Regions from separate parts of the Nocardia sp. NPDC060249 genome, predicted to be linked through region 1. Evidence: riboswitches for the same ligand, from Rfam matches in the RefSeq annotation. Region 1 holds a riboswitch; each other region holds the start of a gene.
What was found. Region 1 has a riboswitch for S-adenosylmethionine ahead of ACFWFP_RS32860 (bifunctional o-acetylhomoserine/o-acetylserine sulfhydrylase). Riboswitches for the same ligand answer to the same signal wherever they lie in the genome.

Region 1 (10,397 bases):
CCGGCGTGCGGATCGGCGCGGCCCTCGGCGACCAGCACGCGGCGCTGTTCGGCCAGACCTGCTTCGCCCCGGGCGAGACCGAATGCACCTACGGCACCGGCGGCTTCCTCATGATGAACACCGGCACCGAACTGATCCGCTCCCGGCACGGCCTGCTCACCACCATCGGCTACCAGGTCGGATCCGAACCGGTCTACGCGCTCGAAGGGCCCATCGCGGTCACCGGGTCGCTCGTCCAATGGCTGCGCGACATCGTCGGCCTGATCGCCACCGCACCCGAGATCGAGACTCTCGCAAGCACAGTCGACGACAACGGCGGCTGCTACCTGGTCCCCGCCTTCTCCGGCCTCTACGCCCCGCACTGGCGCAGCGATGCCCGCGGCCTGCTCATCGGCCTGACCTCCTATGTCACCAAAGGCCATCTGGCCCGCGCCGTCCTGGAGGCCACCGCCTGGCAGACCCGAGACGTGGTCGAAGCCATGAACGCCGACGCCGGCCTGCACGCGAAGTCCCTGCGAGTAGCGGGCGGTATGGCCTCCAACAACCTGCTCATGCAGATCATCGCCGACGTCCTCGACACACCGGTCATGCGCCCGCTGGTCACCGAAACCGTCTCCCTCGGCGCCGCCTACGCGGCGGGCCTGGCCGTCGCCTACTGGCCCGATCTCCAAGGCCTGCGCCGCAATTGGAAGGTCGCCGCCCAGTGGATACCGTCGCCGGACCGTCGAATCCGCGAGGAAGAATACGAACGCTGGCAACGAGCCGTCCAACTCAGCGTCGGCTGGGCGCGCCCGGCTAGATGAGGATCAATCGAAGAGTTCGTCGGTAGTTGTCGCGGTCACAGCCTGCGTCAACCAAGCGTCGAGCTTACCGAGGTCGGTGCATGCAGCAAGCCGAGCACGCTGCGCGGCCGACAACTCCAGCCCGCGCGCGGTCAACACCGTGAGCACCGCATGCGCGGCGTTCTCCGCACGTCCTTCCTCACGTCCCTTCGCCACGTACTTGGTGGCGATGCGGCCGCGGTACTGCGGGGTGCTCTCCATCAGTTCCTCCAAGCGTCGGCTTGCTGCGACGGTCAACGCGTCGTCGACCAGATCAAGATACATTTTTGCATGTTCATCGTCGGTTTTCATCAGCCCGGCCAGGAACGCGGCAAGGACTTCCTCCATATGCGGACCTGCGCCGTGGGCGATCGCCGACAGCGTCGCGCGCTCGGGGCACTTTCCGGCCTCGACCGGATCGGTGACGACCGGGAAACGGTCCGGGCCCAGCACCAGCGGTTGGATGACCGATCCGACCGTATCGAGCTCGATCGGCTGCTCGGCCCACTTCGCGACTGCTCTGCTGGGCGTCACCACCAACAGCACTACCGGGCAACACAACCGCGATCGCAGGGTGGTCAGATAGACCGGCCATTTCCAGCGACGCACGTCCGCCTTGGACAATTGCACCTCGACGCACACACCGAGTACCGGGATGTCCCGATCGTCGTGGGTGCTGAGGGCCAAGTCACCGCGGAACTCTTTGGGCCCGACATCAGTGAAGTCGCACGGCTCAGCCCGCATCTGCGACAAGCCGGGCAGCGGGATCCTGAACTCCTCAGCCAGCAGAGACGGAGCCAGCAAGAGATCCGTGCGGAACAGGTCAAGCAAACCCTCGTGCAGGTGGCTCGGCATGTGGGCAACGTATGACGAAGTACGCAAGGGCACCAATCGGTTACGGCGTGTTATGCGCCGACCGGCGTTGCAGGAAAACCGTGAGCGTGAACAGGAGGACACCGGCCACGGCCAACAGCGCGCCGACCACGGCGGGTGCGGTGTAGCCGAGGCCCGCGGCGATGACGAGGCCGCCGAGCCAGGCGCCCGCGGCGTTGGCGATGTTCAAGGCGGCGTGGTTGAGGGCGGCGGCGAGGGTTTGGGCGTCGGCAGCCACATCCATGAGACGGGTTTGGAGGCCGGGTGCCAGGGCCGCGCCGGAGGCGCCGACGAGGAAGGCGCCGATCGCGGCGGTGACGGGGTTGTGGGCCGCCAGGACGAACCCGGCGAGGATCACGACCATCGCGATCATGGCGACGAAGATCGAGCGGTCGACGCCACGGTCGGCGAGGATGCCGCCACCGATATTGCCCACGATCATGCCGAGACCGAACAGCGCCAGCACGATCGGGACCGCGCCGATCGGCATGCCCGCGACATCGGTCATGGTGGTGGCGATGTAGGTGTAGACGGCGAACATGCCACCGAAGCCGATCGCGCCGACAGCCAGGGTGAGCAGCACCTGCGGACGTCGCAGCGCACCGAGTTCGGTCATCGGGTTGGTGATCTTCATGCTGGTCAGGGCGGGGACATAGCGCCACAGGGCGGCAACGGTCGCCACGCCGATCACGGCGACGACCACATACGCGTCACGCCAGCCCAGGTGCTGACCGAGCCAGGTCGCGCCGGGCACTCCGATCACATTTGCCACGCTGAGCCCGAGCATCACCGCGGCCACGGCCTTGGCTCGCTGCCCGACGGGTGCGAGCGTGGCGGCGGCCAGCGAGGCGACACCGAAGTACGCGCCGTGCGGCAGGCCGGACACGAAGCGGGCGAGCACGAGCGTGCCGAAGGTCGGCGCGAGCACGGTGCCGATATTGCCGATGGTGAACGCGACCATCAACACGATCAGCAACTTCTTGCGCGCCACCCGTGCGCACAACGCGGCGATCAGCGGCGCACCGACCACGACACCCAGCGCGTACGCCGACACCGCGTGCCCGGCCGACGGCTCGGAGATATCGAAAGCCCGCGCGATATCGGGCAGCAACCCCATGGTCACGAACTCGGTGGTGCCGATCCCGAATCCACCCAGCGCCAACGCGAGCATCGCCGGGACATGCCAGCTGGTGCGTGGCACGTCGAGGCGATCGGGGGCTGCAATGGAAGAAGTCACGCTTCCATGCAACGGGCACGGATACCCGTTCGCTACCCGAGAACAGCGTGAGTTACCCCACCGTGCACAAAAACGACCCGGCAAGCCACCCACTGATCTCGCGAGAACATGGGTAACTCACCGGGTCGAGCAAACCTGACCACCGCCTGTTCCGCCGGCCGCCGACGTAGGTCTCACGTCACTCGAGTCCGGCCTGAATACGCGGAGAGGCGGGGGAGCCTATCTCACTTCAGCGCGCGAGCCAGGTTCACATCGAGCGCGCCGAGGAATTCCTCGGTGCTCAGGTAACCCTGGTCGCCGCCGACGAGCGCGGCGAGGTCCTTCGTCATCTGACCGCCCTCGACGGTCTTGATGACCACGTCCTCGAGCGCCTGCGCGAAGCCGATCACCTCGGGGGTGTTGTCCAGCTTGCCGCGGTGTTCGAGGCCGCGGGTCCAGGCGAAGATCGACGCGATCGGGTTGGTCGAGGTCGGCTTGCCCTGCTGGTGCTGGCGGTAGTGCCGGGTGACGGTGCCGTGCGCGGCCTCGGCCTCACAGGTCTTGCCGTCCGGGGTGAGCAGCACCGAGGTCATCAGGCCGAGCGAGCCGAAGCCCTGGGCCACGGTGTCGGACTGCACGTCGCCGTCGTAGTTCTTGCAGGCCCAGACGTAGCCGCCCTCCCATTTCATGGAGGAGGCGACCATGTCGTCGATCAGGCGGTGCTCGTAGGTGAGGCCCGCCGCATCGAACTCGGCCTTGAACTCGGCGTCGAAGACTTCCTGGAAGGTGTCCTTGAACATGCCGTCGTAGGCCTTGAGGATGGTGTTCTTCGTGGAGAGGTACACCGGGTAGTTCTGCTGCAGGCCGTAGTTGAACGAGGCCCGCGCGAAGTCCTCGATGGACTTCTTGAAGTTGTACATACCCATGACGACGCCGCCGTCTTCGGGCATCTTCACGACCTCGTGGATGATCGGCTCGCTGCCGTCCTCCGGCGTGAAGGTGAGCGTGACGGTGCCGGCCTCGTAGACCTTGAAGTCGGTGGCGCGGTACTGGTCGCCGAAGGCGTGACGGCCGATGATGATCGGCTTGGTCCAGCCGGGCACCAGACGGGGCACATTGGAGATGATGATCGGCGCGCGGAAGATGGTGCCACCCAGAATGTTTCGGATGGTGCCGTTGGGCGAGCGCCACATCTTCTTGAGGCCGAACTCTTTCACCCGCGCTTCGTCGGGGGTGATGGTGGCGCATTTCACGCCGACGCCGTACTTCTTGATGGCATTGGCCGCGTCGACGGTGACCTGGTCGTCTGTCTTGTCGCGGTACTCGATGCCGAGGTCGTAGTACTCGAGGTTCACGTCGAGATAGGGATGGATCAGCTTGTCCTTGATGAACTGCCAGATGATCCGGGTCATCTCGTCGCCGTCGAGTTCTACAACGGTGCCTTCAACCTTGATCTTGGACATGGATCTTCGTGTCCTCCTCGGTGGGTGCCCTTATTGCACGGCTAGGCGAACACGCTTGTGAGCGGACCCCAGCAGTTCCAACAGACAACGTATATGCCCCGCGTTGTCTGCGGGACGTGTGGTGCAAACAAGACGAGCGTACTGCTGTCCCCTACCTCACCGCGACGGGAGGCCCCACTGTGCGGGACGGCTCGAAACCTTCCCGCCCCGACCGCCCGTCAGCACCCGATCGGGCCTTGACCGGCTACTGAGCAGTAACAAGGGGCCCGCGCGGTGAGCACGGGCCCCTCGTCCAGAAGGTCAGACAGCGATCGGTACCGCGACCGCGTGCTCGTCACCTTCGATCAGGTTCTCCGGCTTGTCGCGGATCATCACCGCGATCACCACGGCGGCGGCGAGGAAGAAGCCGGCGCCGATATAGAACGCGACGTCATAGCTGTAGATCGAGGCGCGTTCGATCAGGTGGTCGACGGTCGGATTGTCGGTGGCGTAGCTCTTCGCGGCCTGCACCGACAGTGTGGTGAGCAAGGCGGTGCCGACGGCGCCGCCGACCTGTTGGGCGGCATTGAGCAGGGCGCTGGCGACGCCGGAGTCCTCGGCGTCGACCTGATGCAGGGCCACGGCCTGCATGCCGACGAACAGCGGGCCCATCCCGAGCGCCATCAACAGCTGCGCGGGCAGCACGCTCAGCGCGTACCCGTCGCCGTAGCTCAGTTGCGCCAGCCACAGCAGCCCGACCACGCCGAGCAGCGCGCCGGCCACCATCAGCGGACGCGGCCCGAACTTGGGCATCAGCGAACTGGTGATGCCCGCCGCGATCCCGATGCCCACCGGGAACGGCAGGAACGCGATGCCCGCCTTCAGCGGCGAATAGCCCAGGGTGTTCTGGTAGTAGAAGCTCAGGAACAAGAACATGGCGAACATGGCGATCGGGATCAGCAGCGCGGCCAGCAGAGCGCCGCCCCGATTGATCTCCCCCGGAATTCGCAGTGGCAGCAGCGGATTCGCCGAACGCGCTTCGATGAAGACGAACGCGATGAGCAAGGCGAAGCCCGCTCCGAGCAGGCCGAGCGTGCTGCCCGCCAGCCAGCCGTGTTCGGCGGCGCGACTGAATCCGTAGACGATCGACACCAAGCCGAATGTCACGGTGACGGCACCGGGCAGGTCGTAGCCGCCGGTTCTGGGCACCGGGATATCGCGCGCGATCACCGCCACCGCACCGGCCACCGCGATGAGCGCGATCGGCGTGTTCATCAACAGCGTCCACCGCCACGACGCGAATTCGGTGAGCGCGCCGCCGACGATCAACCCGAACGCGATGCCACCCGCGGTGATGCCGGCGAATACCGCGAACGCGCGGGCCCGCTCCTGCACATCGGTGAAGATCACCGAGAGCAGCGACAGCGCCGCCGGCGCGAGCAATGCGGCGAACGCGCCCTGCAGGCCACGACCGACGAACAACTGCGGTCCGGTCTGCGCGAGCCCGGCCAGCGCCGACGCGGCGGCGAAGCCGACCAGGCCGACCAGGAAGATCCGGCGCCTGCCCAGGTAGTCGGCCATCCGTCCGCCGAGCAGCAGCAGCCCGCCGAAGATGAGCGTGTACGCGGTGAGCGCCCACTGTTTGTCGCCGTCGCTGATCCCCAGGTCACGCTGGGCATACGGCAGGGCGATCGTGATCACGGTGGCGTCGAGCACCACCATCAACTGGGCGGCGGAGAGCACGACCAGCGCCCACCACCGCGTCGAACTCTGTGGGGAATCAACATGTTTCGTCTCTAGCTCGGTGCTGGTCACCAGGGCTCCTCGTCACTCGATCAGCGTGGAACCAATCCTGGCACTGCGAGACAATTGGCGTCAAGAGAAAAATGTCTGAATGCGCCAATTGGCCTAGTTGGACAGATAAAGCGGCTGACACGGTAGGCTGGTGGCATGCTGGACTCGACCACTCCGATCAGCGCCGACCGGACGACCGAACCTGCTCCCGACGCGCCGCTGGGCTTGCGCGAGCGCAAGAAGCTCCAGACCAAAGCCGCCATCGTGGCGGTCGGGCTGGACCTGTGCGACAGCCAAGGGTTCGACGCGACGACGGTCGAGCAGATCGCCGCGGGTGCCGATGTGTCCCCGCGTACCGTCAACCGGTACTTCGCGCTCAAGGAAGACATCGTGCTGGCCCCGATCGACGACTTCGGGGTCTCGGTCGCCGTCGCGCTGCGCTCCCAACCGAACACCGGCAACGAACTCCAGGCACTGTGTGGCGCCTACCTGACGGTGGTCCAGGCGGAGGCGGACGCGGACGGTATCCGATTCATCCGCCAGTTCCTGCAGATGCAGCGGATCATGCGCACCAGCCAGTCGGTCAACGCGCGCGCGCTGGAATACGCGGAGAAGAAGAACGTCGCGGTGTGCACCGAGCTCGCGCAGCGGATGGGCACGTCACCGGACGACTTCACGGTGAGGCTGGTGGCCGGGACCTGGCAGATGCTGTGCCACCTCTCCGTCGCCGATACCGAACAAGCACTGCTGAGCGGGTCGCCGGCGGTCGCTGTCCGGGTGACCCGCGACGCCGTGCTGCGCGCCTACCACGGCTTGCGGCAGGTCTGCGGCGCACCGGTAGACGACACGCCAGGCTTCGGCACACCGTCGAACGAGTGATCTTCGGCGTGAAATGCGGGGGAAGTTTCCGCGCGCGGGAGATGTCCGGTTAACATGACGGCAAGGTCATGAGTACCAGCGCCAAGCCCCGGCTCGCTGGTCGGCAACCCTCCAGCTGCGGTGGGGTGCTCCGGGTGATGACCGGGCTCTCGAAAGTCGAGAGCAAGCGCGCGCTGCAGGAGGCCCCCATGTGTTGTTGCCAGTCGATCCGACCCAGTTGACGAGATCCCCCGGCTGACACCTTTGGAGCACGACATGACCGACTCTTCCCTGCCCGAGAACTGGTCCTTCGAGACCAAGCAGGTCCACGCGGGCCAAGCCCCCGACGCGAGCACCAACGCGCGGGCGCTGCCCATCTACCAGACCACCTCCTACACCTTCCGCGACACCGATCACGCCGCCGCGCTGTTCGGTCTCGCCGAGCCGGGCAACATCTACACCCGGATCATGAACCCCACCCAGGACGCGGTGGAACAGCGCGTAGCCGCCCTCGAAGGCGGCGTCGCGGCGCTGCTGCTGGCCTCGGGCCAGGCCGCGGAGACCTACGCGATCCTGAACCTGGCGAGCGCGGGCGACCACATCGTGTCCAGCCCGCACCTCTACGGCGGCACCTACAACCTCTTCCACTACTCGCTGCCCAAGCTGGGGATCACGGTCTCGTTCGTCGAGGATCCCGATGACCTCGCGCAGTGGGAAGCCGCGATCCAGCCGAACACCAAGGCGTTCTACGGCGAGACCATCGCCAACCCGAGCAGCGCGGTGTTCGACATTCCCGGCATCGCCGGGGTCGCGCACGCGAACGGCCTTCCGCTGATCGTCGACAACACCGTCGCCACCCCCTACCTGATCCAGCCGCTCGCCCACGGCGCCGACATCGTCGTGCATTCGGCGACGAAGTACCTGGGTGGGCACGGTGCGGCCGTGGCGGGCGTGATCGTCGACGGCGGCACCTTCGACTGGACCGTGCGCGACGCCGAGGGCAACGCGCGCTTCCCCGGCTTCACCGAGCCCGACCCCAGCTACCACGGTGCGGTGTTCGCCGATCTGGGTGCGCCCGCGTTCGCGCTGAAGGCTCGCGTGCAGTTGCTGCGCGACCTGGGCGCTGCGGTCTCGCCGTTCAACGCGTTCCTCATCGCCCAGGGCATCGAGACGCTGAGCCTGCGGGTCGAACGGCATGTCAGCAATGCCGAGACGGTCGCGAAGTTCGTCGCCGAGCAGCCGGGCGTCGACGCGGTGTTCTACGCGGGTCTCGAGTCCTCGCCGTGGCACGCGCGAGCCAAGGAGCTGGCGCCCAAGGGCGCGGGCGCGATCGTGGCCTTCGAGCTGTCGGGCGGTGTCGATGCCGGCAAGAAGTTCGTGGACGCGCTCAGCCTGCACAGCCATGTAGCTAACATCGGTGATGTGCGTTCACTCGTGATTCACCCGGCGTCGACCACGCATTCGCAGTTGACGCCCGAAGAGCAGCTAGCGGCCGGCGTCACTCCCGGCCTGGTCAGGCTCGCGGTGGGCATCGAGGGAATCGACGACATTCTGGCCGATCTACGGGCCGGGTTCGCGGCGGCGACGACGTGACTGTGAGCACCGAATCGCCGATCGCCCGACCCGGAACCGGGGTGGCCCTGCTGCCACCGCCGGACGGGCGTGCAGGCGTGGTCGCCATCGGGGACGTGGCGCTGGAGAACGGCGCCGTGGTTCCCGATGTGCGGCTGACGGTGCAACGCTGGGGCGAGCTCTCGCCCACCCTGGACAATGTGGTGCTCGTCGAACACGCGCTCACCGGTGACTCCCATGTCATCGGTGGGCCCGACGGGGCTCCCGGCTGGTGGGAGGGCATGGTCGGGCCCGGTGCGCCGATCGACACCGACGAGTGGTGCGTGATCGCCACCAATGTGCTCGGCGGCTGCAAGGGCAGTACCGGGCCCGCCTCTCTCGCGCCCGACGGAAAGCCGTGGGGCGCACGGTTTCCCGAGCTGACCATCCGCGATCAGGTGACCGCCGAGGCGCAGTTGTTCGAGGTGCTCGGGATCGAGCGGCTCGGCGCGGTGGTCGGCGGCTCGATGGGCGGCATGCGGGTGCTCGAGTGGATCATCGGCCTGCCCGAGCGGGTTTCGGCCGCGCTCGTGCTGGCCGTCGGCGCGCGCGCCACCGCCGATCAGATCGGCACCCAGACCACCCAGATGGCCATCATCGCGGCCGATCCCGACTGGCAGGGCGGCAACTATCACGGCACCGGTCGCGCGCCCATGACCGGTATGGGGCTGGCCCGGCGGATCGCGCACCTGACCTACCGCACCGAGGGCGAGCTCGACCACCGGTTCGCCAACAAGGCCCAGGGCGACGAGGATCCGTGGGCCGGTGGCCGGTACGCGGTGCAGAGCTACCTCGAACACCAGGCCGACAAGCTGTGTTCGCGCTTCGATCCGGCCACCTACGTGCTGCTCAGCGAGGCCATGAACCGCCACGACGTGGGGCGCGGTCGCGGCGGCGTCGCCGCCGCGCTGGCCTCCACCGCGGTGCCGTGCGTGGTCGGCGGAGTCGACTCGGATCGCCTGTACCCCTTGCACACCCAGGCCGAGCTGGCCGAAGGGCTGCCGGGCTGCGCGGGTCTCGAGATCGTGCACTCCCGCGACGGGCACGACGGGTTCCTCACCGAGGCGGCCGCCGTGTCGAAGCTGCTCACCGAGACGATGCGCTTGGCGCGGGAGAACCGCTGAGCCGTCAGGGCCCGGTCAGCAGGGTGACGATCGAGCGAACGTAGGCCTGAAGCCGTTCGCGCGGATACTCGTCCGGTTCGCTGACCCCCAGTCGACCGAGCATTTCGGCGATGGTGAGGGTCGAGTTCGCGAGTAGTCCGGCATCCATCCCCGACCACTTCGGCAGCACTGAGATACCCATGCGGACAAGAGATTCCGCACGCTCCAAGATTTCGGCGCGCGAAGCACGAAGAGCCGCGCGATATTCCTCGGGCGCACTCGCCGGGGTAGCGAGGATCAGCCGCCAGCGGGTCGGATTCGCCAGCGCCACACCGACGAACGCCTCGACGGTCGCCGAGGCGGCGGACAGCGGGTCGGCGCCGAGCAGGCCTTCGGGCAGCGTGTCGGCGATCTGATCCAGGCCGCGTTCGCGTTCGCGTTCCAGCAGCGCTTCGACCAGTTCGGCACGGGTTTTGAACACCGTGTACAGCACAGGCTTTCCGACGCCTGCCTCCTGCGCCACGGCCTCCATGCTCAGCTCGTGCAGCTCCATCCGGCCCAGGACGGTGAACGCGGCGTCGAGGAGCTGCGCGCGGCGCTGCTGCGGCGGCAGACGCGGCGCGTAGCGGCGTCGAGGTCGTTGCTCCTGCGTCGAGGTCACCGCTCACCTGCCTTTCGC
Region 2 (10,397 bases), on a different contig from region 1:
AGGTTGCCCGGGCGCCGGTCAGCATCGATCCGTCGGTCGGTGAAACCTGATGCGGCAGTAGACCGGTCGCGGGGTCGAGTCGGGTCTTCGCCTGCTCCAGCCACCGATCGATCACCGCTGTGTACTGTGCGCCGAACAGCTTGTCGTGTAGCCGAAGTGACGCGATCGCGACCGTCGAATCGACCGGCCATGCTTGACCCCGATAGGCCTGGAGAAACGGCGTGCCTGCCGCCGAGAAGGCCTGTGCGAGCTCGGCGCTGTGCGTGGAGAACCGCTGCACCGCGGCGGGATCGGAGTGATCGAGCGACAAGATCGCGCCCCGCAACCAGTTGGTCCACCCGGCCCAGAACACCCCGTACGCGGGCTGCAACCCGGGGCTGAACACCGCACGGCCCTCGTCGGATTCCGCGCGTGCCAGCGCCCATCGTGATTCACGGAGCGCGTCATCGCGCAGCCCGGAATCGGTGTGCGCGGCCTGCACCCAGGCGAGACCGTAGAGCACGTTCGAGAAGACATACCCCTCCGGAAACAGTTGCTGCGCAGCGGTATCCGAGCCTTCGTCGAGCGCGTCGCGTACGAAGGCCAATTGGCGCGCGGTCGACCCCGGCTGTTCGTCAAGCCCCGGCTGCGGCCACAGCAGGCGCCCGGCCCCGACCAGGCATGCCACCGTCACGACGATCCCCACCACGCGCGGCGCCCAGCGCCGGATTCTCCCCATGGCGACACTCTGCCAGGAATTTGCCGTCAACCAACCGTTGACGATCCACTATCGTCAACCTATGGTTGACGCATGAGCACTCCGAACTTTCGCCTCGACGACCTCATCGACGGCATCAAGAAGGCCCGCCCCGACAACGTCCTCGACCAGCTCTCCGACGCGGTGGTCGCCGCCAATCACCTCGGCGAGACCGCCGATCATCTGATCGGCCACTTCGTCGACCAGGCTCGCCGGTCCGGCGCCTCCTGGACCGACATCGGCGCCAGCATGGGCGTCAGCAAGCAGGCCGTCCAGAAACGATTCGTACCCAAGGGGCCGAGCGACACGGCTGCCATGGACCCGCAGGCCGGCTTCGCCAAGTTCACCGACCGGGCTCGGCAGGTGGTCGTCGGCTCCCAGGAGGCGGCCCGCGCCTCGGGGAGCGGTCAGATCGCACTCGGGCATCTGATCCTCGGTCTGATCGGTCAGCCGGAGGGTCTGGCCGCCAAGGAGATCATCGCCAGGGGCGTCGCGCTGGACGCGGTGCGCGATGCCGCGACCGCCTCGCTGCCCGCCGCCGACGGCGACGTGCCCGCTCTCATCCCGTTCGACGGCGACACGAAAAAGGTACTCGAGCTCACCTTTCGCGAGGCGCTGCGGCTCGGCCACAACTACGTCGGCACCGAGCACGTCCTGCTGGCTCTGCTGGAACAGGAGAACGGCACGGGCGTACTCAGCGGTCTGGGCCTTGACAAAGCCGTCGTCGAAGCCGAACTCGTCGAGTTGCTGAATCAGTTCCTGGCCTCGGTGCAGGACGAGGCGTGACGGGCGGTCGCGTCCGGTGTGTTCGTCGTGCCGGGCGCGACCTTGCACTCTCGTCAGTCGAGTGCTAAAAATGGCTTGGCACTCGTGACTGTTGAGTGCCAGGTCGGGGTGGTGAGATCGGGTTCCATCGACACCCTCGGTCGTCCGTCGCGGGCACCGCACCTGGCCAGCGTAACTTTGGGGCGATCCAACCTGCGGTCGTCTCGTGTGTCAGCCATAGACATGTGGAGGATCTCAACGCAATGGCCAAGACAATTGCGTACGACGAAGAGGCCCGTCGCGGTCTCGAGCGGGGTCTGAACGCCCTCGCCGACGCTGTCAAGGTGACGCTGGGCCCGAAGGGTCGCAACGTCGTGCTCGAGAAGAAGTGGGGCGCCCCCACGATCACCAACGATGGTGTGTCCATCGCCAAGGAGATCGACCTCGAGGACCCGTACGAGAAGATCGGCGCCGAGCTGGTCAAGGAAGTCGCCAAGAAGACGGACGACGTCGCGGGCGACGGTACGACCACCGCCACCGTGCTCGCCCAGGCGCTCGTGCGTGAAGGTCTGCGCAACGTCGCGGCCGGCGCGAACCCGCTGGGCCTCAAGCGTGGCATCGAGAAGGCCGTCGAGGCCGTCACCGCCAAGCTGCTCGACACCGCCAAGGAGATCGACACCAAGGAGCAGATCGCTGCTACCGCTGGTATCTCCGCGGGCGACTCGGCCATCGGCCAGCTCATCGCCGAGGCGATGGACAAGGTCGGCAAGGAAGGTGTCATCACCGTCGAGGAGAGCAACACCTTCGGGCTCCAGCTGGAGCTCACCGAGGGCATGCGCTTCGACAAGGGCTACATCTCCGGTTACTTCGTGACCGACCCCGAGCGTCAGGAAGCGGTCCTCGAGGATCCGTACATCCTGCTCGTCTCGTCCAAGATCTCGACGGTCAAGGACCTGCTGCCGCTGCTGGAGAAGGTCATCCAGGCCGGCAAGCCGCTGCTGATCATCGCCGAGGACGTCGAGGGCGAAGCCCTGTCGACCCTGGTCGTGAACAAGATCCGTGGCACCTTCAAGTCTGTCGCCGTCAAGGCGCCGGGCTTCGGTGACCGTCGCAAGGCCCAGCTGGCCGATATCGCCATCCTCACCGGTGGCGAGGTCATCAGCGAAGAGGTCGGCCTCTCCCTGGAGACCGCCGGTATCGAGCTGCTCGGCACCGCGCGCAAGGTCGTCATCACCAAGGACGAGACCACCATCGTCGAGGGTGCGGGCGACGCGGAGGCCATCAAGGGCCGCGTGGCGCAGATCCGCGCCGAGATCGAGTCCTCGGATTCGGACTACGACCGTGAGAAGCTGCAGGAACGTCTGGCCAAGCTGGCCGGCGGCGTCGCGGTGATCAAGGCCGGTGCCGCGACCGAGGTCGAGCTCAAGGAGCGCAAGCACCGCATCGAAGATGCCGTGCGCAACGCCAAGGCCGCCGTCGAAGAGGGCATCGTTGCCGGTGGTGGCGTCGCGCTGCTGCAGGCCGCCCCCGCGCTCGACGGCTTCAGCGGCCTGACCGCTGACGAGGCGACCGGTGTCAACATCGTGCGCGTCGCGCTGTCGGCTCCGCTCAAGCAGATCGCCTTCAACGCGGGCCTCGAGCCCGGCGTCGTGGCCGAGAAGGTCTCCAACCTCCCCGAGGGCGAAGGCCTGAACGCCGACTCCGGTGTCTACGAGAACCTGCTGGCCGCCGGCGTTGCCGACCCGGTCAAGGTCACCCGCTCGGCCCTGCAGAACGCGGCCTCCATCGCCGCGCTCTTCCTCACCACCGAGGCAGTCGTCGCCGACAAGCCGGAGAAGGCCGCCCCCGCGGGCGACCCCACCGGCGGCATGGGCGGCATGGACTTCTGATCTCCTGATCAGCTAGCCCAACGCAAGTCACGAAGGCCGGTCCACCATCACGGTGGACCGGCCTTCGGCATTAAAAGGGGGAGTGAACGGCGCTGTTGTGAACCGACCCGCGCGCGGGAGGTCAGGCGACCGGGGTCAATCGCAGGCGTTCGGCCAGTTCGTTGAAGATGTAGAAGTTGGGGATGGTGCCGACGGGGGCCAGCGACATCCACATGCCGGAGAGTTTGATGCGGATGTGGCCGCTGCGGGCGTCGATGAGCTGGATGTCTTCCCAGGACAGGGCTTCGCCGCGGAAGATGAGGGCGTCGAGGGAGAGGGAGAGCTCGCCGAAGGGGACGGTTTCGCCGTTGTCGATGGCGGCTACCGCGGCGGGGAGCTGGGTTGCGGTGACGGCGGATTGGATAGCGCGGGCCCATTCGCGGGCGCGGGCGAAACCCTCTTCGTCGACGGTCGCTTCGACACCGCCGGGACCCGACAGCTCCAGCAGGTAGGAGACGGGGGTGGTGTCGTGGAAGGGGATCGCGTGCTGACGCACTTCGGTACTGTCCCACCGGAATCCGGCCACCCGCTGACCCGAGCGGTAGACGGTGACGCCCTGGTCGAACAGGTCGATGCGGGCGGCGCGGTTCTGCCGGTTGATCACCCCGCGGCGCAGCGCGAGCAGGACGGGCGCGGCGGCGATCACGAGTAGTGCCACTCCGCCTTGCCATCCGCCGACGGCCGCGACGATGATGCCGATGGTGGCGATACAGCCCGCGACGATGCCGCAGCCGCGCACGAAGGTGTCGTCGGCGGGGGTGGCGAGAAAGGTGTCACGGTGCGCGCCGAGATGCTGATACTCCGCCATCAGGTGTATCAGTTGGGTCAACGGCACTGTGTGCCGAGCATCGGCTACGTCCTCCGGCCTGTTCGGAGTGATCACTCGTCCCTCCATGAGGCGTTTTCATCCGCGGCGAAGCGTATGCGAACCGGCGGAATATTGCCACCGGTACGGGACTGAAATCCTGGCCGCGACCGGGCGGAATGGCTCAGCCGATGGCGAAAGCGACGAAGAATCCTGCCGCGGTTGCCATTCCGACCCACCAGCCGCCTTCGCGGTAGGCCTCGGGGATGAGGGAGTCGGCCAGCACCGCGATCGTGGCGCCGCCCGCGAACGCTTGGACCGCGCTGATCGCGGTCGGCGAAACCGAGTCGGCGTAAGCGTTTCCCAGCACCGTCACCGCGACGAGCACCGCGGCCGTCACCGCCCACAGCGCGAAGGTCCGGCCCGCCTCGAACCCGTGCTGCTCGCGCATGAGGACCGCCCCGCTCACAGCTTCGGGCACATTGCCCGCCGCGATCGCGACCACCAGCACCAATCCGCCTCCGCCACTGAGGGATACGCCCAGTGCGAGGTTCTCCGGTACACCGTCGAGCACGGTCCCGAGCAGCAACGCCCAGCCGATCGCGGCGGGCCCCAGCTTGTTCTCGATGAGATGGTTGGCCACCACGTAGACCCCCGCACCGGCGAACAGCGCCGTGCCGGCGACCAGTGCGCCGTCGCGGTGGAAGGCGGGCGCGAAGAGCTCCTCCGATATCGCCGCGATCATCGTGCCCGCGCCGAACGCCATCATCGCGGCGAGCACGGCTTTCGGCAGCGTCCACCGCAGCCCCACCGCCACCCCGATCAGCAGCGGGACCGCGGTTCCGAGGCCGTAGAGCAGGACGGTAGACATGGCCTGAGCCTATTCGGCTGTCGCCGAGGACGGCGCAACGGTCCGCGTCCGCGCCGACTAGGGTGGTTGACGTGTTGGTTGTCGACGAAGGCGAACCCACCGCACCGGCGATCGTGTTCCTGCACGGCATCCCCGGCTCGGTGGACTGGTTCGCCGCGGTCGCCGAGCGGATGGTCGCGAACTTCCGCGTGATCCGGGTGGACATGCACGACCTGGGCGCCGACGGCGACTTCACCGCCGCGGCCCGCACCGCGCCGATCGTCGCGCTCATGAACGATCTCGACCTCACCGATGTGACGGTGGTCGGCCACTCGTTCGGCGCCGAGATCGCGCTGGAACTCGCCGCCGCGTCGCGCCGGGTGGCTCGCGTCGTGGTCGTGGGCCAGGCCCCGGACTACCGGGCCGCGAGCATCCCGACCGCCGCGAGATGGGTGGTTCGTCCGTGGTCGGTGCGCTTGGCGCAACGGTGGACACCCGGACCGGTGATCCGGCTGGCGAACCGGTCGGTCTTCGCGCCCCGATTCCGCTACGACTCCGCGCCCGGCCTGGCCGAAGCGCTGGTCCGCGACTTCCGCACCGCTCTGCCCGGCGGCCTCGCCTACGCGGTGGGCGGCCGTGCCGCCGACTTCGCGGCCGCCCCGCTCGACATCCGCGCGCAAGCCCTCGACCAGCCCGTCCTCGCCGTCCACGGTCGGCACGACACCCTCTACGACAGCACCGAAACGCTCGCCCGCTTCGCCGCGGCGGGCGCCGACACCCACCTCGTCGAACACGCGGGCCATTCGCCCCAGGTGGAGCAACCGGACGAGTTCGTGTCGGTGCTGGGCGAATTCATCAGATCCCACTGACGGCGGAAACCACGAACGGCCCCGGTGTGCCCTGCGCCCCGAGTGGTCCGCCCTTGTCGAACTGTGAGGACACGATCAGTGCCCGCTCGCCCGAATGCGCCATCGTCGTCGGAACATTCAGCGCCGGATCGTGGAATTCGCCGGTGCGGGTGGCGGTGGCGCCGTTGTCGGCGAGGGTCCAGCGGCTGATGGTGTTGTCGAGGTTGTGAACTATCCACAGGGTGTCCCCGCGCAGGTCCAATCCGTCGCCGTGGCGCGCATCGCCACCGGTCAGCGCGATTTTTCGGATCGATGCCGGGCCGCCGGTGAGGTCGATGCGGTACAGCTCGGCCGCTGACATGGCGACGACGATCAGATACGTCCCGCCGGGGTCGGCGACAATTCCGTTGAGCTCGAACACCGTCGGGTCGCGCGGTCCGAGCGTGGCGGTCAGATCGTAGGCCACGCTCAATTCGTCACTACCGGAACCGATGACCGCTCGGTAGACGACATTGCGCACGCTGTCGGTCAGGTAGGCGGACCCATCGGCCCCGAAATCGAGGTCGTTGACGAAACGTGCTGCGTCACCGGGTACGTCGAACTTCGCGAGCAGCGCGCGTGACCCGGTGTCGTAGACACTCACGCCCGCACCGGAATCGATCACCCACAGCCGGCCGGTGCGGTCGACCTTCACACCGTTCGCCGTCTTCCTGCCGTCGGCGCCCGCGGGCAGGAACACCTCCGCGCGCGAGGCGTCGGCTGTCGCCCGATACACGGTTCCATCCGCGAACGACCCGACATAGGTGTCCCCGTTGCGCGCGTCCAGGCCGATGCCCTCGGGATAGACGGCGGTGCCCGGCAGTTCGTAGGCCGTGCTCAGCGTGGGTGTGGCAGGCGAGGTCCCGCACGCGGTCAGGGCCAGGCACGCGGTGGCGACGGCGATGGTTCGCAACATGATGAAGCCTCTCAGTGATGTAATGCTGAACATCAAGCAATAGGCAGTAATGTAAATTAGAGTCGTTATGATCGTCAAGGGAGTTATGAAGTGATGGGCGGATACCATGCACCCATGACGTCCATGCCCGCCGCCGAGAGGCTCGGCTCGTATATCAAGCGCGCCGAGCAAGCCCTGATCGCGACCAAGACTGCCGCGCTGAAACCGGCCGGGCTGACCGTTGCGCAGTACAGCGCGTTGCTGCACCTCGCCGAGAACCCCGGCATCTCGGCCGCCGCCCTGGCCCGGCTGGCGGGCGTCACCCCGCCGACGATGAACACCGTCCTGACCAACCTGCAGGAGCGCGGCCTGGTGGATCGGACCCCGCACGAGTGGCACAAGAACGTGCTGGAAACCCGCCTGACCGAGGCGGGACGCTCGGTGATGGCCGATGCCGACACCCGCGCGATCGCGGTGGAGCGCACCCTGGCCGAGCGATTCACCGAGGCCGAACTGGCGGCGGTGCAGGAACTGCTCACGCGCAGCGCACAGGCACTCGACGAGATCCGCGACAACCTGCCGTGACGAAAAAAGCCCGCCGGAAAGTTCCGGCGGGCTCAGGTGTGGATCGGGTCAGCGCTCGGCGGCGACCTTCACCTTGCTCAGCGTCTCCCGCATCCCCGAGACCAGGTCGGCCTCGAACTTCTCCTCGCCGCCCATGGCGACCTTGATCGTTCCCCGCAGCCAGCCGGGCAGGCCCTTGGCGTCGACGGTGCGCGTTTCGACGACCCGGGTGCCGGTGGCGGTCGGCTCGAGCTCGTAGGCCCAGACCGTGCGGTTCTCGTTCATCCGGAACGCCAGCGCCCGGTTCGGCTCGAAGCGCACGATCCGCGAGGTGGTCGGATAGACCTTCCAGCCCACCTTGTTGACGTTGACGGTGAAAGCGCCGTCGCGGACGCCACCGAGCGCGACCATCTTCAGGGTTGTCGGACTGAGCTCGGACATGCGGCGCAGATCGGCGAGTACCGACCAGACCTTCTCCGGCGGTGCGGCGATGTCGATGCTGGCTTCGAGGTTGTTCGGCAACGTTGCCTCCGGGTTATACGTGACGGACTGTCACGCTCAGCATAGGCACCGGCCGAGAGGCAGGTTCCGTATGGTGACGCGAAAGGCCCGGGCCCGGCGGCGGAGGCAGCACAGAACCGAGCGCGGCGCGCGCATCGAGGAGGCGGACCCCTCGCGGCGAGGGCCGTGCTCGAACTCGGCGCCGCGATCACCACAGGGGCGGACAAGGCCGTCGCCGCCGGACCCCCGATGCTCAGCGGGCGGTGTCTCCGCGAACCCGGCAGCGGGCCGGGGGCCGGAGGGCCTGTTCTGTAGGCGAGCCCGAAAGCAGTGGTTGTCCAGGACGCCGCGGCGCGGCCGGTGTCCGGTGCCGTGGCCGAGTCGCCCGGCACCGCGCACAGCTGCGCGCCGACGAGAATCCCTACGACACAGATCGTTGCGACTGTTCTGCCCGTCGGCGCTCACCCCCGGTCCGCCGTTTCAGTAGTCGCCTGCGAGTTCGAGCCCGCCGCTCAGCACAGTGGTCATAGGAACAGGAATACCGCGCCCGGCGCTCGCCGACAATGATTTGTCGCACCCTGCGCTGATCGGAGTTCACCGGGCGTGGTCTTTGTCTCGAGCTGATCGCAAAACGGCGCCTCGCGGATCACCGCAGCTAGTGCCGTATCCGACTGTCCAACAGTCGTATCGGATACCCGGAAGGTGCGACGGATACACGCGAATTCGCTGCTAGATTTCGGCCCACGGTCACGAGTATCAGCACTGTCGAGCCCCGGCTCGCTGATCGGCAACCCTCGCTTGCGGTGGGGTGCCCCGGGTGACGACCAGGCGATATCGCACAGATAGCGCAAGCGCTGTATTCAAGCTCGAAGGAAAATCAGCAATGAGTAAGTTCTCGGTCGGTTCGCGGCGTCGTTTCAAGATCGTGGCGGGCGCTCTCGCCGTAGTCGGCGTCGCTGCCGCGGTGGTCGGCTGCAGCGATACCGGTGCCGACTCCGGCAGTGGCACGGTGTATTTCGGTGTTTCCGGTCCGCGAACCGGACCGTCGGCGGAGTACGGCCGCCTGTGGCAGCAGGGCTTCGACCTCGCGCTGGACGAGATCAACGCGGCAGGCGGCATCAACGGCCGCAAGGTCGAATTGAAGTGGGAGGATTCGCAATCCGATCCCAAACAGACCGTCCCGATCGCCACCAAATTCGTCGACGACAAATCGGTGATCGCCGAACTCGGCGACTTCTCCTCGCCTGCCTCGATCGCCGCGTCGCCGATCTATAACCGCGGCAAGCTCGTTCAGTACGGCTTCACTAACTCCTCGGTCGATTTCACCAAGGCGGGCGACTATTCGTGGAGCCCGTCGATCACCCTCGACGTCTTCCAGGAACGCAATGCCGAATGGGTGTCGAAGAAGGCGAAGAAGGTCTCGGTCGTCTATCTCGAAACCGACTGGGGCAAGCAGGCGTTCGGCTTCTTCGAGAAGTTCGCGAAGGAGAAGGGCGTGGAGATCGTCTACTCCTCGCCGATCCTGCCCGACTCCACCGATGTGAAGCCGATCCTGATCAAGGGCCGCGAGGCCAACCCCGAGGCGTTCGTGCACCTGGGCTACGGTCCCGACGGCGCGCTGGTGGTCAAGCAGCTGCGCGACGTCGGCTTCTCCGGCCAGTTCTTCGGCGGCCAGAACACACCGCAGTTCATCTCGCTGGCGGGCGCGGCGGCCGAGGGCGACATCGTGAACGGCATCTTCAGCCCGGCCGACCCGGATCCGAAGATCCAGGACTTCGTCACGAAGTTCCGCAAGAAGTTCAACACCGATCCCGGCGATTTCAATGTCTACGCCTACGACGCGCTCACCGTCGTGGTGCAGGCGGCGAAGAAGGGCGGCGCCACCCGCGAGGGCGTCCTCGAAGGACTGAAGACCGAGACGCAGTTCACCGGAATCGGCCTGGGCACTTTCGCTTTCGACCAGCAATCGCGGCGTCCGAAGGGTGTGTCCCCGCGTGAACTGGTGCTGAAGGAAGGCAAGTTCGTGCCGACCGGCAACCGCTGATGCTCGACACGCTCATCGCCGGTGTGGTCCACGGCAACGCGTACGCGCTGCTCGCCGTGGGCATCACGCTCATCTTCGGCGTCACCAATGTCATCAACTTCGCGCACGGCGCGGTGTTCGCCCTCGGCTCGATCCTGGGCTGGTGGTTCATCGCCGAGCAGGGTCTGCCGCTATGGCTGACCATCGTGCTGGTGGTCGCGATCACCGCCGCCGTCGGCATCGGAATCGACCTGCTGGCAGTGCATCCGCTGCGCAAGGCGCCCGCCATCGCGGCGCTGCTCGCCACGGTGGCGGCCGGACTGATCATCGAGAACCTGACCCAGATCGTCTTCGGTCCCGAAACCCGGCCGTTTCCACAAGTGCTGCCCACCAACAACTTCCAGCTCGGCGGCGTCCGCTTCGGCACCTCCGATCTGGTGATG
Region 3 (10,397 bases), on a different contig from region 1:
GCGAATATCGGCAGCGGCGATCAGGTCCAGACCACCGCCGATGCACCACCCGGACACCGCCGCGATCACCGGCTTGGTGCACTCGGCCAGCGCCGTCACCGAGGCCTGCATCCGGCGGACCTCCTTGAGGAACTCCGTGCGCGGCCCCGCCTTCGCGTCGTCGGCCAGTACCGGCGCCAGCGTGCCCGCGGTCGCCGCCAGGTCGAGACCGAACGAGAAGTGCTTGCCCGCCCCGGTCACCACCACCGCCCGAACCTGCGGATCCGCGTCGAGCTCGGCGAAGACCTCGGGCAGCTCGCGCCAGAAGTCGGGTCCCATCGCATTGCCCTTGCCCGGCCCGATCAACGTGACCTGGGCAACGTTGTCGGCGATCTCGACGGTAAAGGCCTTCCATTCACTCATGCCCTGATTATTGCCACCGCGCCAACATGCCGCCCACCCAGCCCCGCCCCCCGACCCTTAGGGAGGGGCCGGCCGCGCAGCGGCCGGGTTCGCGTTCGCCAGAACTCCAAGTAACACAGCATATTTCCCGCAATCGACCTACTCTGGATGACATGCGCAGGTCGTCATTGCCGCCGGTCGCATGCCGGGTCGCGGAAACTCTCATCGCCCGCGGGCACCACGGCGTCATCGTCTGCCCCGAGACGCCGGCTCCCACCGCGGCCGACGCCGCCCGCGCCATGGGCGCCCAGCCCACCGCCATCCTCACCGCCCAGGTCTTCCTCCTCGACGACGACCCCGTCCTGCTCCTGGTAGCCGATCACCACCACGTCGACCTCGTCCGCACCGGCAAACGCCTCGAGGGCACCCTCACCCCCGCCCCCACCGCCCTGGTCGAACGCATCACCGGCCAGCCCATCGACGGCACGGCCCCCCTCGGCCACCCCACCAACCTCCCCACCTGGGTGGACACCGCCCTCGCCGCCCACCCCGAAGTCTGGGCAGCCGGCGGTCACCCGAACACCGTGTTCCGCACCAACTTCCGCGAAATCGTCCGCATCACCGCGGGCCTACCCATCGAGATCGACTGAAGCGTTTCGGATCAAACGGACACAGCGGGAGGGGTAGAGCCGACAGGCGGGCGTATGTTGGGGGCGGTGGGCGATGTGCAACCTTCTTCCGAGACCGGGCTGGTCGTTCCCGACGATTTGAGCGGGATCACAGCTGAGCAGTATCGGGCTTCCATGCGGCACTATCCGTCCGGTGTCACCGTGGTGACGCTCGGAGCGGATTCCGGACCGGTGGGGTTCACCGCCACGTCGTTCGCCTCGTTGTCCCTGGAACCGCCCCTGGTGTCGTTCAACATCGCGCACACCTCATCGAGCATCAACGCCCTGCGGGCCGCCGACTCGGTGGTGATCCACTTCCTGGGCGAGCATCAGCACCACCTGGCCCACCGCTTCTCCCGCACCGCCGCCGACCGCTTCACCGACCGCTCCCTCTGGACCACCCTCGACACCGGTGAACCGGTCCTGCACGGCACCCCCATCTGGCTGCGCACCACCCTCCACAAACTCATCGACCTCGGCGACCACACCCTCGCCGTAGGCCTGGTCACCCGAGTCCACGACCAAACCGAAGAGTCCCCCTCAGCGGCCCCGTTGCTCTACTACAACGGCAAATACCACCGCCCCACCGCCCTCGACACCTGATCGGAGCGTCTACGTCGGCCGGTGCGCCAGCTGCTACAGCTAGTGTTGGTCCGGTGAGCGAGGCATACGACTGGTCGTGGTTGCGCGCTGGTGTTCCGGGTATCGACCTGGACACGTATTTGGCGATGCCGGAAGACCTCTCTCGGGTGATCGAGGTCAAAGACGGCCTGCTGGTGCATTGCGACTCACCTTCGCCGAATCACATCGCCATCGCCGACGCGATCAAACAGTCCCTGCGGGAAGCGATCCGGAAACGCGCCACCGGACAACCCTGCCTGAAGGCCAGCGGCGAACTGGACATGCTGGTCTCCGAGGTTCCGTTCAATTTCCGCCGTCCCGACGCCATCGTGTACCGCTGCATCGAAGACCCGCGCGACAAGTGGAGAACCAAGCCGACAGCAAGCGACACCATGCTGGTGGTCGAAGTGGTTTCACCAGCGACGGTTACCGCCGATTGTGTGGACAAACGAGCGGAATACGCACGCCTGGGTATCGAGCAGTACTGGATTGTTCGCATGGAGAACAACGACGGCCGCGTGAAATCCATCGAGATCCTGCGTCTCAATACCGCGGGTGTCTACGTCTCCGCCGAAACCCGTTTCCGCTCCCACAACCCCGTCGCGATCGCCATCACTGATCCGCTCGACGTCTCCATCACCTGGGACGCCCTCGACGCGGACCTCGACTGACGGCCTCGCCAGCTGATCGGCGCTATTCGCAGGCCACGCCGTCGCCGTCTCGGTCCAAGCCGGAGCGGTAGCCGGGATCGCCTGTGTGCAGCGGGGCTGCGCCGGCCGCTTTGGCCGCGGCGCAGTTCTTGTAATAGGCGCTGGCGGGTGCCGGTGCTTCGGGCTGCGGGACGGCTGCGACCCGTGGGGCGGGGAGATCGACCGTCGTTGGCACGGGGACGATGACCGGCGGTGGAGGGGCGATCGTGGTGGTCGGCGCGATGGGTGCCGGTGGCGGATCGATCGTGGTCGCCGGAGCGAGTGACAACACGGTGGATGCCGTGGTTGTCGGGGTGGCGGTGGTCGTCGACGGCTTCGTAGTGGTCGATGATTCGACGATGCGGGTGGTCGAGGTGGGTGAGGTCCGCGCGGCCGGAGAGGGGTTGTCATCACCGAGACCGGCGACGACCGAGAGACCGAGCACGCCGGCGACTCCGATCCCGGCCAGCAACGGCCAACGCCGTTTCTTTTCGGGCTGCCGGGGCGGGCGGGCCCACGGGTCGGGCGGCTGAATCGGTCGAGTCACGGTGTCCCCTTTGATTGTCGGGCAATCTCGGGGGCTTCATCGCGACAGGTTCACCAGGCGTTACCCAGCTGGTAAGCATTCCAAACCTGGAATTTCAACGAAGTGTTCCGGCCGGATTCTCTGGCCGCTGCCGCTCACCGAGGGGAACGAACATCGGCCGCCGAGAGCAGGTCTCGACGGCCGACGTTCGGCAGATCTCGTTGTGTGACGAGTTCAGCCGATCAGGCAGGGGGCGGCGCCTTCGGGGGAAGAGGCACTCAGGGGGCGGGTTTCGGGGGTGGGGTTCCAGTGGCCGTCGGTGGCGGCATAGTTCCAGGCGGGGCCGTGGGTGACCAGGGTGGCTACCGCGCTGATCAGGCGGTCGACGTCGGCGGCGGTGGTGCCGAGGCCGATGCTGGCTCGCAGGGCGGCGTCGAGGCCGAGGCTCGCGAGGAGAGGGTGGGCGCAGAAGCGGCCGTCGCGGACGCCGATGGCGTGTTCGGCGGAGAGATACGCGGCGACTTTACCGGGGGCGAAATCGGCGATCGTGAAGGCGACGATGCCCACACAGTCGGGGCTGTCGGACCAGATGCTGACCAGGTCGACACCGGGGATCGCGGACAGCCCGTCACGCAGCCGGTCGGCCAGGAAGCGTTCGTGTGCGACGAGTTCGGTGGGGTCGATGGCGGCGAGCGCATCGCAGGCGGCGGCAATAGCGGCCGCGCCCAATACGTTCGGCGAACCGGCCTCGTGCCGCTGCGGCGCGCACGCCCATTCGACCTCTGCCACCCCGACATTGCGCACCGCGCCACCACCGGCCAGGTACGGCTCACCCGCGTCCAGCCAGTCCCGCCTGCCGACGAGCACACCCGAGCCGAACGGCGCGTACAGCTTGTGCCCGGAGAACGCGAGGTAGTCGACCCCGGTCTCGCGCAGGGAGATCCGGCGATGCGGAGCCAGCTGAGCGGCGTCGACGAGGATGCGCGCACCACACAGATGGGCGATGGTCGCGAGGCGCTCCAGCGGGAGCACCTCACCGGTGACATTGGAGGCCCCGGTCACCGCGAGCAACGCGGCGGGCTTGCTGCACAGCTCGGCGACCACACGCTGAATCGTCTCCTCGACCGTGGCGGCGGCCCGCACGACGCGACGACCGTGCGCGGCCCACGGCAGGAAGTTGGCGTGGTGCTCGATATCGAGGACCACGGTCTCCCCCGGCACGCACCCGGCCAGCAGGTTCAGCGAATCGGTGGTGTTGCGCGTGAACACCACGACCTGGTCGTCGTCGGCATCGAGGAACCGGGCAACGGACCCACGCGAAGCCTCGTAGCACTCGGTGGAGATCCGCGAGGCGTATCCCGCACCCCGATGCACGCTTGCGTAGAACGGCAGCAACTGCGAAATCCGGTCGGTGACCTGCTTCAACGCCGGCGCACTGGCCGCGTAGTCGAAGTTGGCGTAGGAGCTGGTACCGCCCTGAACGAGCGGAACCTGCAGGTCGGCACCGGAAACGGCGGCGATGGCACAGGTGGGGTCGATTACAGCAGTCATGACGAAATCCCGTCGGCTCAGGGACCCGCTCCTGAAGAGGTGGCCCGCGCTTGCCGCGCCCCATTCGGACGTCGGCCTGGTCGTCACCCGGAGCACCCCACCGCGGAGGAGGGTTGCCGACCAGCAAGCCGGGGCTGAACGCTGGTACTCGTGACCTGCAACGAGAGTGACAGACGACCACCGGGGCTGTCAACCACCCACCACGAATCCCCTGAGCGACGGGCTTGATTCACGACCCCGGCCTGTCGCTGTTCGACCTGTAGCCGGATTCGCCCGCCACGAGGCACGCCGACGCGCAGGGAATCGCCCATGGGGGCGCGTGGCGGAACTAGCATCCGACGAAGGGAATTGCTGCGCTGAGGGCTCGGCAGATCAATGTGGCGCTGTGGGTGGGGTCCGATGTCAAACCGGTACACAAGGGGTGAACTTTGCCCGTGATGGACGCCGTACGATCGAGTGAAGCGAAAATAGTCCACGTATTTGATCGGAAGAAGACCATGTCACACGCCTTGAGCTCCAGTTCGGCGGACGTGAGCGCCGATCTACCCGATGAATTCGTCCACCTGGCCAGATTGGCGCTCGCCGGGCGCGAGCAGGATGTGGCGATGTTCGTTCGCCGGGCCGCGCGCCGACACCGGCATGCCAGTCCCGACCTCGCCGATGCGCTGGTCGCGCTGCTGCGCCAGAACCCTACACGCGCCAATCCCCTACGCGCGGAAGTGGATACGCCGATTCCGGTCGACAGCGACAGCCGGCTGCCGCTGGTGCGGGTGATCCCGCCCGGCTCCGTCGCCGAAGTACCGATCCTCGCGGCCGAAACCTACGACGTGCTCACCCAGATCGTCGACGAACGCAAACAAGCCGACCGGCTGGCCGCCGTCGATCTGACCCCGGCCCGCAGCTTGCTGTTCGTCGGTCCGCCCGGCGTCGGCAAGACGATGGCCGCGGCCTGGCTGGCCCACCAATTGTCGCTGCCGCTGGTGGTTTTGGACTTGGCGACCATCATGAGCAGCCTGCTCGGCAAGACCGGCACCAATCTGCGCCACGCCATCGACTACGCCAAGCAGCGACCGTGCGTGCTGCTGCTCGACGAGCTCGACGCCATCGCCAAACGTCGCGACGACGATCGCGACGTGGGCGAGTTGAAGCGACTGGTGACGGTGCTGCTCCAGCAGATCGACGACTGGCCGACCGGCGCGGGCCTGGTCATCGGCGCCACCAACCACGCCGATCTGCTGGATCCGGCCGTGTGGCGACGCTTCGATGTGAGCGTGGAGTTCGCGCTCCCCGAGGCCGAGCAACGCTGCGAGGCGATTCGCCGGTTCGCCGGGCAGCCTTTGCCCGACGGCGCGGTGGACGCGGTCGCGCTCGCGTCGAAGGGCTTGTCGTTCAACGACATCGAGCGCACGATGCTGCGATTGCGCAGGCGTTGCGTGCTCGAGGACCAGCTGCTGCCCGGGTTGATGGCCGAGCATTCCGCGCGACTAGCAGCTGAACTTCCCAAAACGGATCGGTTACGGCTGGCACAGACGCTGACCGGCGTGTCAGGCTTGTCTCAGCGCCAGATCAGCGCGCTGACGGGGGTGTCGCGCGACACCATTCGTGGTTTCACGCATCGACGGGAATAACGTGGCAGCTGGGGGGATTCACGGTGGCGGGACCGCGATTTCTGATCGGCTTCGGTGAGCGACTGACCGCGCCCATCACTCCCAGCAGATCCGGTGGCTCGCCGCAGTCCCCGTACACGGTGGAGCAGGCGCGAGCCCGGCTCGCGCCGATGCTGAGCGCGGCCACCTCGAGTGCGGACGCGTTGCCCAAGACGGCCTGCCCGGAGGACGAAACGGTGACGGCGGTCACGCTGCACCCGCAGTTCTTGTCCAAGAGCGGCTATCCCACAAGACTTCTCACCTCGATGCAGCTGGACCCACTGGGCAGCAGACCGGTGGCCATCGCGCCGGAGCACGGCAAACCACGGGCGAGCACCCTGCTGTTCCTCGCCACCACCCGCGTCAATCTGCAGTTGCTCACCGCGCGGATCAACGCCGACGCACCGCTGGGCGGCGCCGAGATCGGCATCATCAGCCTGGCCGAATTCCGGCTCAACAACGCTGCCGACAGGCTCAGACTCACTGCGGCGCCGCGTGATTCGGAGACCGTCGCCGAATTGGTGCTGCACTCCGATCGCGATGTCGCCCTGCAGGGTCTGCTCGACTTCTCCCGCGATCTCGATCTCGACGTGGCCATCGACCGCCGGCTCGACAACGGCGGTCTGGCCTTCGTCCCCGTCACCGGAACCCACGCCGCCATCGCCGCGCTCGCCGGCTACTCGTTCACCAGGGTGATCCGCCGGATGCCGCGCATGCGCACCCAGCTCGGGCGCGACACCGCCACCAGGACAACACTGTCGACGTTCCGGCCGGCCTTGCCGACGGCCGAGCCGACCGACCGGGAACTCACCATCGCGGTCTTCGACGGCGGCATCCCCGCGCGCACCCCGCTGACCCGCTGGGTCGACGCCCACACCTTCGCCGACAGCGCCGCACCGCAGCGCACCTACCTCGACCACGGCCATCGCGTCACCTCGGCACTGCTGTTCGGCAGCGTCGACCCCGTCCAGCCGGTCCCGGTCCCCTACGGCTACATCGACCACTACCAGGTGCTGGACGAGGACACCGACGACGACCAGTGCGAGTTGTACTCGGCCATCGAGCGCATCGATACCGTGCTGCGCCAACGCAAATACGAGTTCGTCAATGTGAGCATCGGCCCCGAACTTCCCATCGAGGACGACGAAGTCCATGCCTGGACCGCGTTCTGGGACGACTACCTCAGCGACGGCACCACGCTGGCCACCATCGCGGTCGGCAACAACGGTGAGGCCGACAAGCCCAGTGGCAATGCGCGCGTTCAGGTTCCGGCGGACAGCGTCAACGCGCTCGCGGTCGGTTCGTCGGATCGGGTGGGAGCGAACTGGAACCGCGCGCCGTACTCCGCGATCGGGCCGGGCCGTTCCCCTGGCACCGTGAAGCCCGACCTGCTCGCCTTCGGCGGCAGCGATCACGAACCGTTCCACGTCGTCGGACCCGACGGCACCGCCGTTCCCGACTCCGGCACCAGCTTCGCCGCCCCGATGGCCCTGCGCGCCGCACTGGGCGCCCGCACCCTGTTCGGCCCGAAACTCGGTGCGCTCGACCTGAAGGCCCTGCTCGTGCACACCGCCGAACGACGCACCAGCTCACCGGATTCCGATTCCGGACACGGCCGGATCGCGGCCACCCTGGCCGACCTGGTTCTCTGCGGCGACGGCGAAGCCAGGATTCTCTACCAGGGTGAGCTCACCCCCGCGAAATACCTGCGCGCCCGGATTCCGCTCCCCGCAGCGCTTCCCGCCGGCATGGTCCGCATTCGGGCGACCCTGGTCTTCGCCACCCCGGTCGACCCCGCCGACCCCGGCAGCTACACCCGCAGCGGCCTCGACGTCACGTTCCGTCCGCACGACGAGCGGTTCGCCGAACCGACCAGAATCCACCCGGATTCGGCCCCGTTCTTCCGCGCGACCGAACTCGACCCCGAAGCCGTGCTGCGCCGCGACTCCCACAAGTGGGACACCGTCCTGCACGCCGAGCGGAGTAAGCGCGTCAACAGCCTGCGCAACCCGGTCTTCGACATCCACCACACCGCCAGGGAATCCGGCCATCCCACCGCCAACGCCCAGCCGATCCGCTACTCGATGGTGATCACGGTGCGCCACGCCAAGGTCGACGACCTGTACGAGCGAGTGCTCAGCGCGTATGTCACCCAGCTCGAAGCGCTACGCCCGGCGATCGAGATCCCGCTCGATGTCTGAGTTCCCGGCGGAGATCTTCGTCGACCCGATCGCGGCGCGGCGCTTGAGTTGTCAGAGTGTGTACCGGCTGCAGCATCTGGGCGCGCGGCTGTTTCCGTGGCAGGAGGAGACGTTCACCGAGATCCTGCTCGGCCACCTCACCGGGGTCGACTACCGCATCGACGCGCCGTGCCCCGACTGTGTGCCGCCGCGTCGGTGTAGCTCGTGGGGTTCGGCGACGCAGGCGACCGGATCGGGCGGGCTCCGGCTGCTGACACGACCGGAGGAGGGCGGCAACCGGGCCAGGGGCAGGCGCGGGGTCGGTGCGGATTTCATCTACAGCGTGCAGGAACCCTCGGGTGCGAGCGAAGTGCGATTGCTCATCCAGGCCAAGCGGGCCAGACGCGGTGAGCCGCTCAAATCGGCTGCCCTGCCTGCTGCGCAGCGGGCCGATCTGCAGGACGCCGCGCGACATTTCGGCGCAACCGCGTATTACCTGTTCTACGCCGAGTCCGAGTCGGCGCACGTCGGTCACCTCACCCGGTGCGCCGAGCACACCAGCGCCTCGGATACCTCGATCGTGGTCGTGCCCGCGCAGGTCCTCACCCGCGCGTTCGACGAGCAGAAGCGGGGGTCGATCGCGGCGGACCTCGTCTTCGCACTCGGTCGCACCCTGCTGTGCCTGGACGGTTGTGCCCCCGCACCGGGCCTGTCGGCCTTCGACCGCGTCCTCGGCTTCGTCCGCGAGGACAATCCCGACTACCGACCCGTGGACCCCGGGACGAGACTGCCCGGCACGCCCGCCGTCACCGTCATCGGCACCCGGGCCAAACCACCACGCCGCCCACCATCGCGCCGCGTGACCCGCGCGGGCAAGCAGGTCGGAGACGGCGAAATCCTCTGGGTCGACCTGAGCGCCGCCGACCGCTGGGCACGGCAATCCGCCGAACCACGCGCCACGCCCCTAGCGCGGGAGATGGCGCCCAGCTGGTACGACGGCATCAGCGCCGAGCGATTACGCGAGCGCACCGGAAAGTACTGGCGCCTCGCACTGCACCGAGCCACAGCGGTGCGCTACGTCGCGGCCTGGGCCGACGGTGAGGTGCGCGCGATCTACCGCGTGCTCGACGATTCCCTGGTCATCCACCACGACCACGGCGGCAAGATCTCGTTCGACCTCGCCGACCTCGATCCCGCGTCGAGCGTCCACACCGAGGTCCGGCGCCGCGCCGAGGCCTATCAGTCCGCGCGCTCGCCACGCGCACGCAATGTGGTCGGTTACCCGTGACCGATTGCCCCCGAGTTGCCTGATCACACCCAGTTTCCAACCATCTGAACACCCCATGATGGAAACCCGAGATGATTGGGCACCTCCACCATTTGCTAGAGTTCCCTCTCATGTCCACGAACACGAACTCCGTCCGCGGCCTGCCGCGCTACCCGGTGTACGCGCTCGGACGGCTCACCAAGGCGCTGCACGCCGAGATCGGCATCCCGTTGCGCGATCACTGGGTGCTCACCTTCATCGAGGAAAACGCCGACCTGACGCAGAAGAAGGTGGGCGACGCGCTCGGTATCGACCGCAGTGAAGTCGTCCGGCTGATCGACGCACTGGAACGAGCCGACCTGGTAGAGCGCACCCGCGACGGCAAGGATCGCCGCAAATACCGGCTGCGGATCACCGAGGCCGGGCGCAAGCAGTGCACACGCACCGACAAGCTGATCGCCGAGGCGACCGCGCGCGTGCTGGGCGGCCTCGACGAAGACGACCAGCGAACGCTGCACCGGCTGGTGGTCACGGCGCTCGGCGAACTGCCGGAATCGCCGTCGTGAACAGTGCGGACGGCACGCCCCGCGCTGCCATCCGTCCACACCCGCACCGAGTACCGTTGGCATCTGGTGACCATCCTGTTTGCCCTCCGGTAACCCGCTCATGAAACAACAGACACCACCGATGGGGGTCAACCGATGAGAGGTGGACTGAGCACGATGCTCGAGCCACACACTGAGGTACCGGCGGTCCTGCGCGACCCGCTGTTGCGCGCGGATCTCGCCGCGCCGCCGCGCACCCTGGTCGACATCCTGACCAGCACCGCCCTCGCACACCCGGACGCACCGGCCATCGACGACGGCAC

Region 2: linked by a shared signal. The riboswitch ahead of ACFWFP_RS24995 (ABC transporter substrate-binding protein) and the one ahead of ACFWFP_RS32860 (bifunctional o-acetylhomoserine/o-acetylserine sulfhydrylase) in region 1 are both predicted to bind S-adenosylmethionine.
Region 3: linked by a shared signal. The riboswitch ahead of ACFWFP_RS16810 (aminotransferase class V-fold PLP-dependent enzyme) and the one ahead of ACFWFP_RS32860 (bifunctional o-acetylhomoserine/o-acetylserine sulfhydrylase) in region 1 are both predicted to bind S-adenosylmethionine.

The regions. Positions count from the first base shown of each region.
Region 1 covers NZ_JBHXAQ010000019.1:31,808-42,204, forward strand. The annotation lists gene glpK (glycerol kinase GlpK) at 1-803, shown strand, start outside; gene ACFWFP_RS32835 (hypothetical protein) at 807-1,676, opposite strand; gene ACFWFP_RS32840 (MFS transporter) at 1,717-2,865, opposite strand; gene ACFWFP_RS32845 (NADP-dependent isocitrate dehydrogenase) at 3,156-4,373, opposite strand; gene ACFWFP_RS32850 (MFS transporter) at 4,674-6,167, opposite strand; gene ACFWFP_RS32855 (TetR family transcriptional regulator) at 6,303-7,025, shown strand; SAM riboswitch class IV at 7,090-7,200, shown strand; gene ACFWFP_RS32860 (bifunctional o-acetylhomoserine/o-acetylserine sulfhydrylase) at 7,281-8,597, shown strand; gene ACFWFP_RS32865 (homoserine O-acetyltransferase) at 8,594-9,739, shown strand; gene ACFWFP_RS32870 (TetR/AcrR family transcriptional regulator) at 9,744-10,379, opposite strand.
Region 2 covers NZ_JBHXAQ010000007.1:343,856-354,252, reverse strand. The annotation lists gene ACFWFP_RS25040 (hypothetical protein) at 1-718, opposite strand, end outside; gene ACFWFP_RS25035 (Clp protease N-terminal domain-containing protein) at 791-1,522, shown strand; gene groL (chaperonin GroEL) at 1,765-3,390, shown strand; gene ACFWFP_RS25025 (DUF6585 family protein) at 3,512-4,264, opposite strand; gene ACFWFP_RS25020 (ZIP family metal transporter) at 4,419-5,105, opposite strand; gene ACFWFP_RS25015 (alpha/beta fold hydrolase) at 5,177-5,953, shown strand; gene ACFWFP_RS25010 (SMP-30/gluconolactonase/LRE family protein) at 5,940-6,887, opposite strand; gene ACFWFP_RS25005 (MarR family winged helix-turn-helix transcriptional regulator) at 7,002-7,451, shown strand; gene ACFWFP_RS25000 (SRPBCC family protein) at 7,500-7,952, opposite strand; SAM riboswitch class IV at 8,677-8,791, shown strand; gene ACFWFP_RS24995 (ABC transporter substrate-binding protein) at 8,815-9,975, shown strand; gene ACFWFP_RS24990 (ABC transporter permease) at 9,975-10,397, shown strand, end outside.
Region 3 covers NZ_JBHXAQ010000003.1:630,004-640,400, forward strand. The annotation lists gene ACFWFP_RS16785 (crotonase/enoyl-CoA hydratase family protein) at 1-402, opposite strand, end outside; gene ACFWFP_RS16790 (YbaK/EbsC family protein) at 555-1,031, shown strand; gene ACFWFP_RS16795 (flavin reductase family protein) at 1,185-1,652, shown strand; gene ACFWFP_RS16800 (Uma2 family endonuclease) at 1,706-2,341, shown strand; gene ACFWFP_RS16805 (excalibur calcium-binding domain-containing protein) at 2,364-2,906, opposite strand; gene ACFWFP_RS16810 (aminotransferase class V-fold PLP-dependent enzyme) at 3,120-4,436, opposite strand; SAM riboswitch class IV at 4,478-4,592, opposite strand; gene ACFWFP_RS16815 (AAA family ATPase) at 4,934-6,064, shown strand; gene ACFWFP_RS16820 (S8 family peptidase) at 6,088-8,283, shown strand; gene ACFWFP_RS16825 (hypothetical protein) at 8,276-9,550, shown strand; gene ACFWFP_RS16830 (MarR family winged helix-turn-helix transcriptional regulator) at 9,661-10,095, shown strand; gene ACFWFP_RS16835 (Pls/PosA family non-ribosomal peptide synthetase) at 10,252-10,397, shown strand, end outside.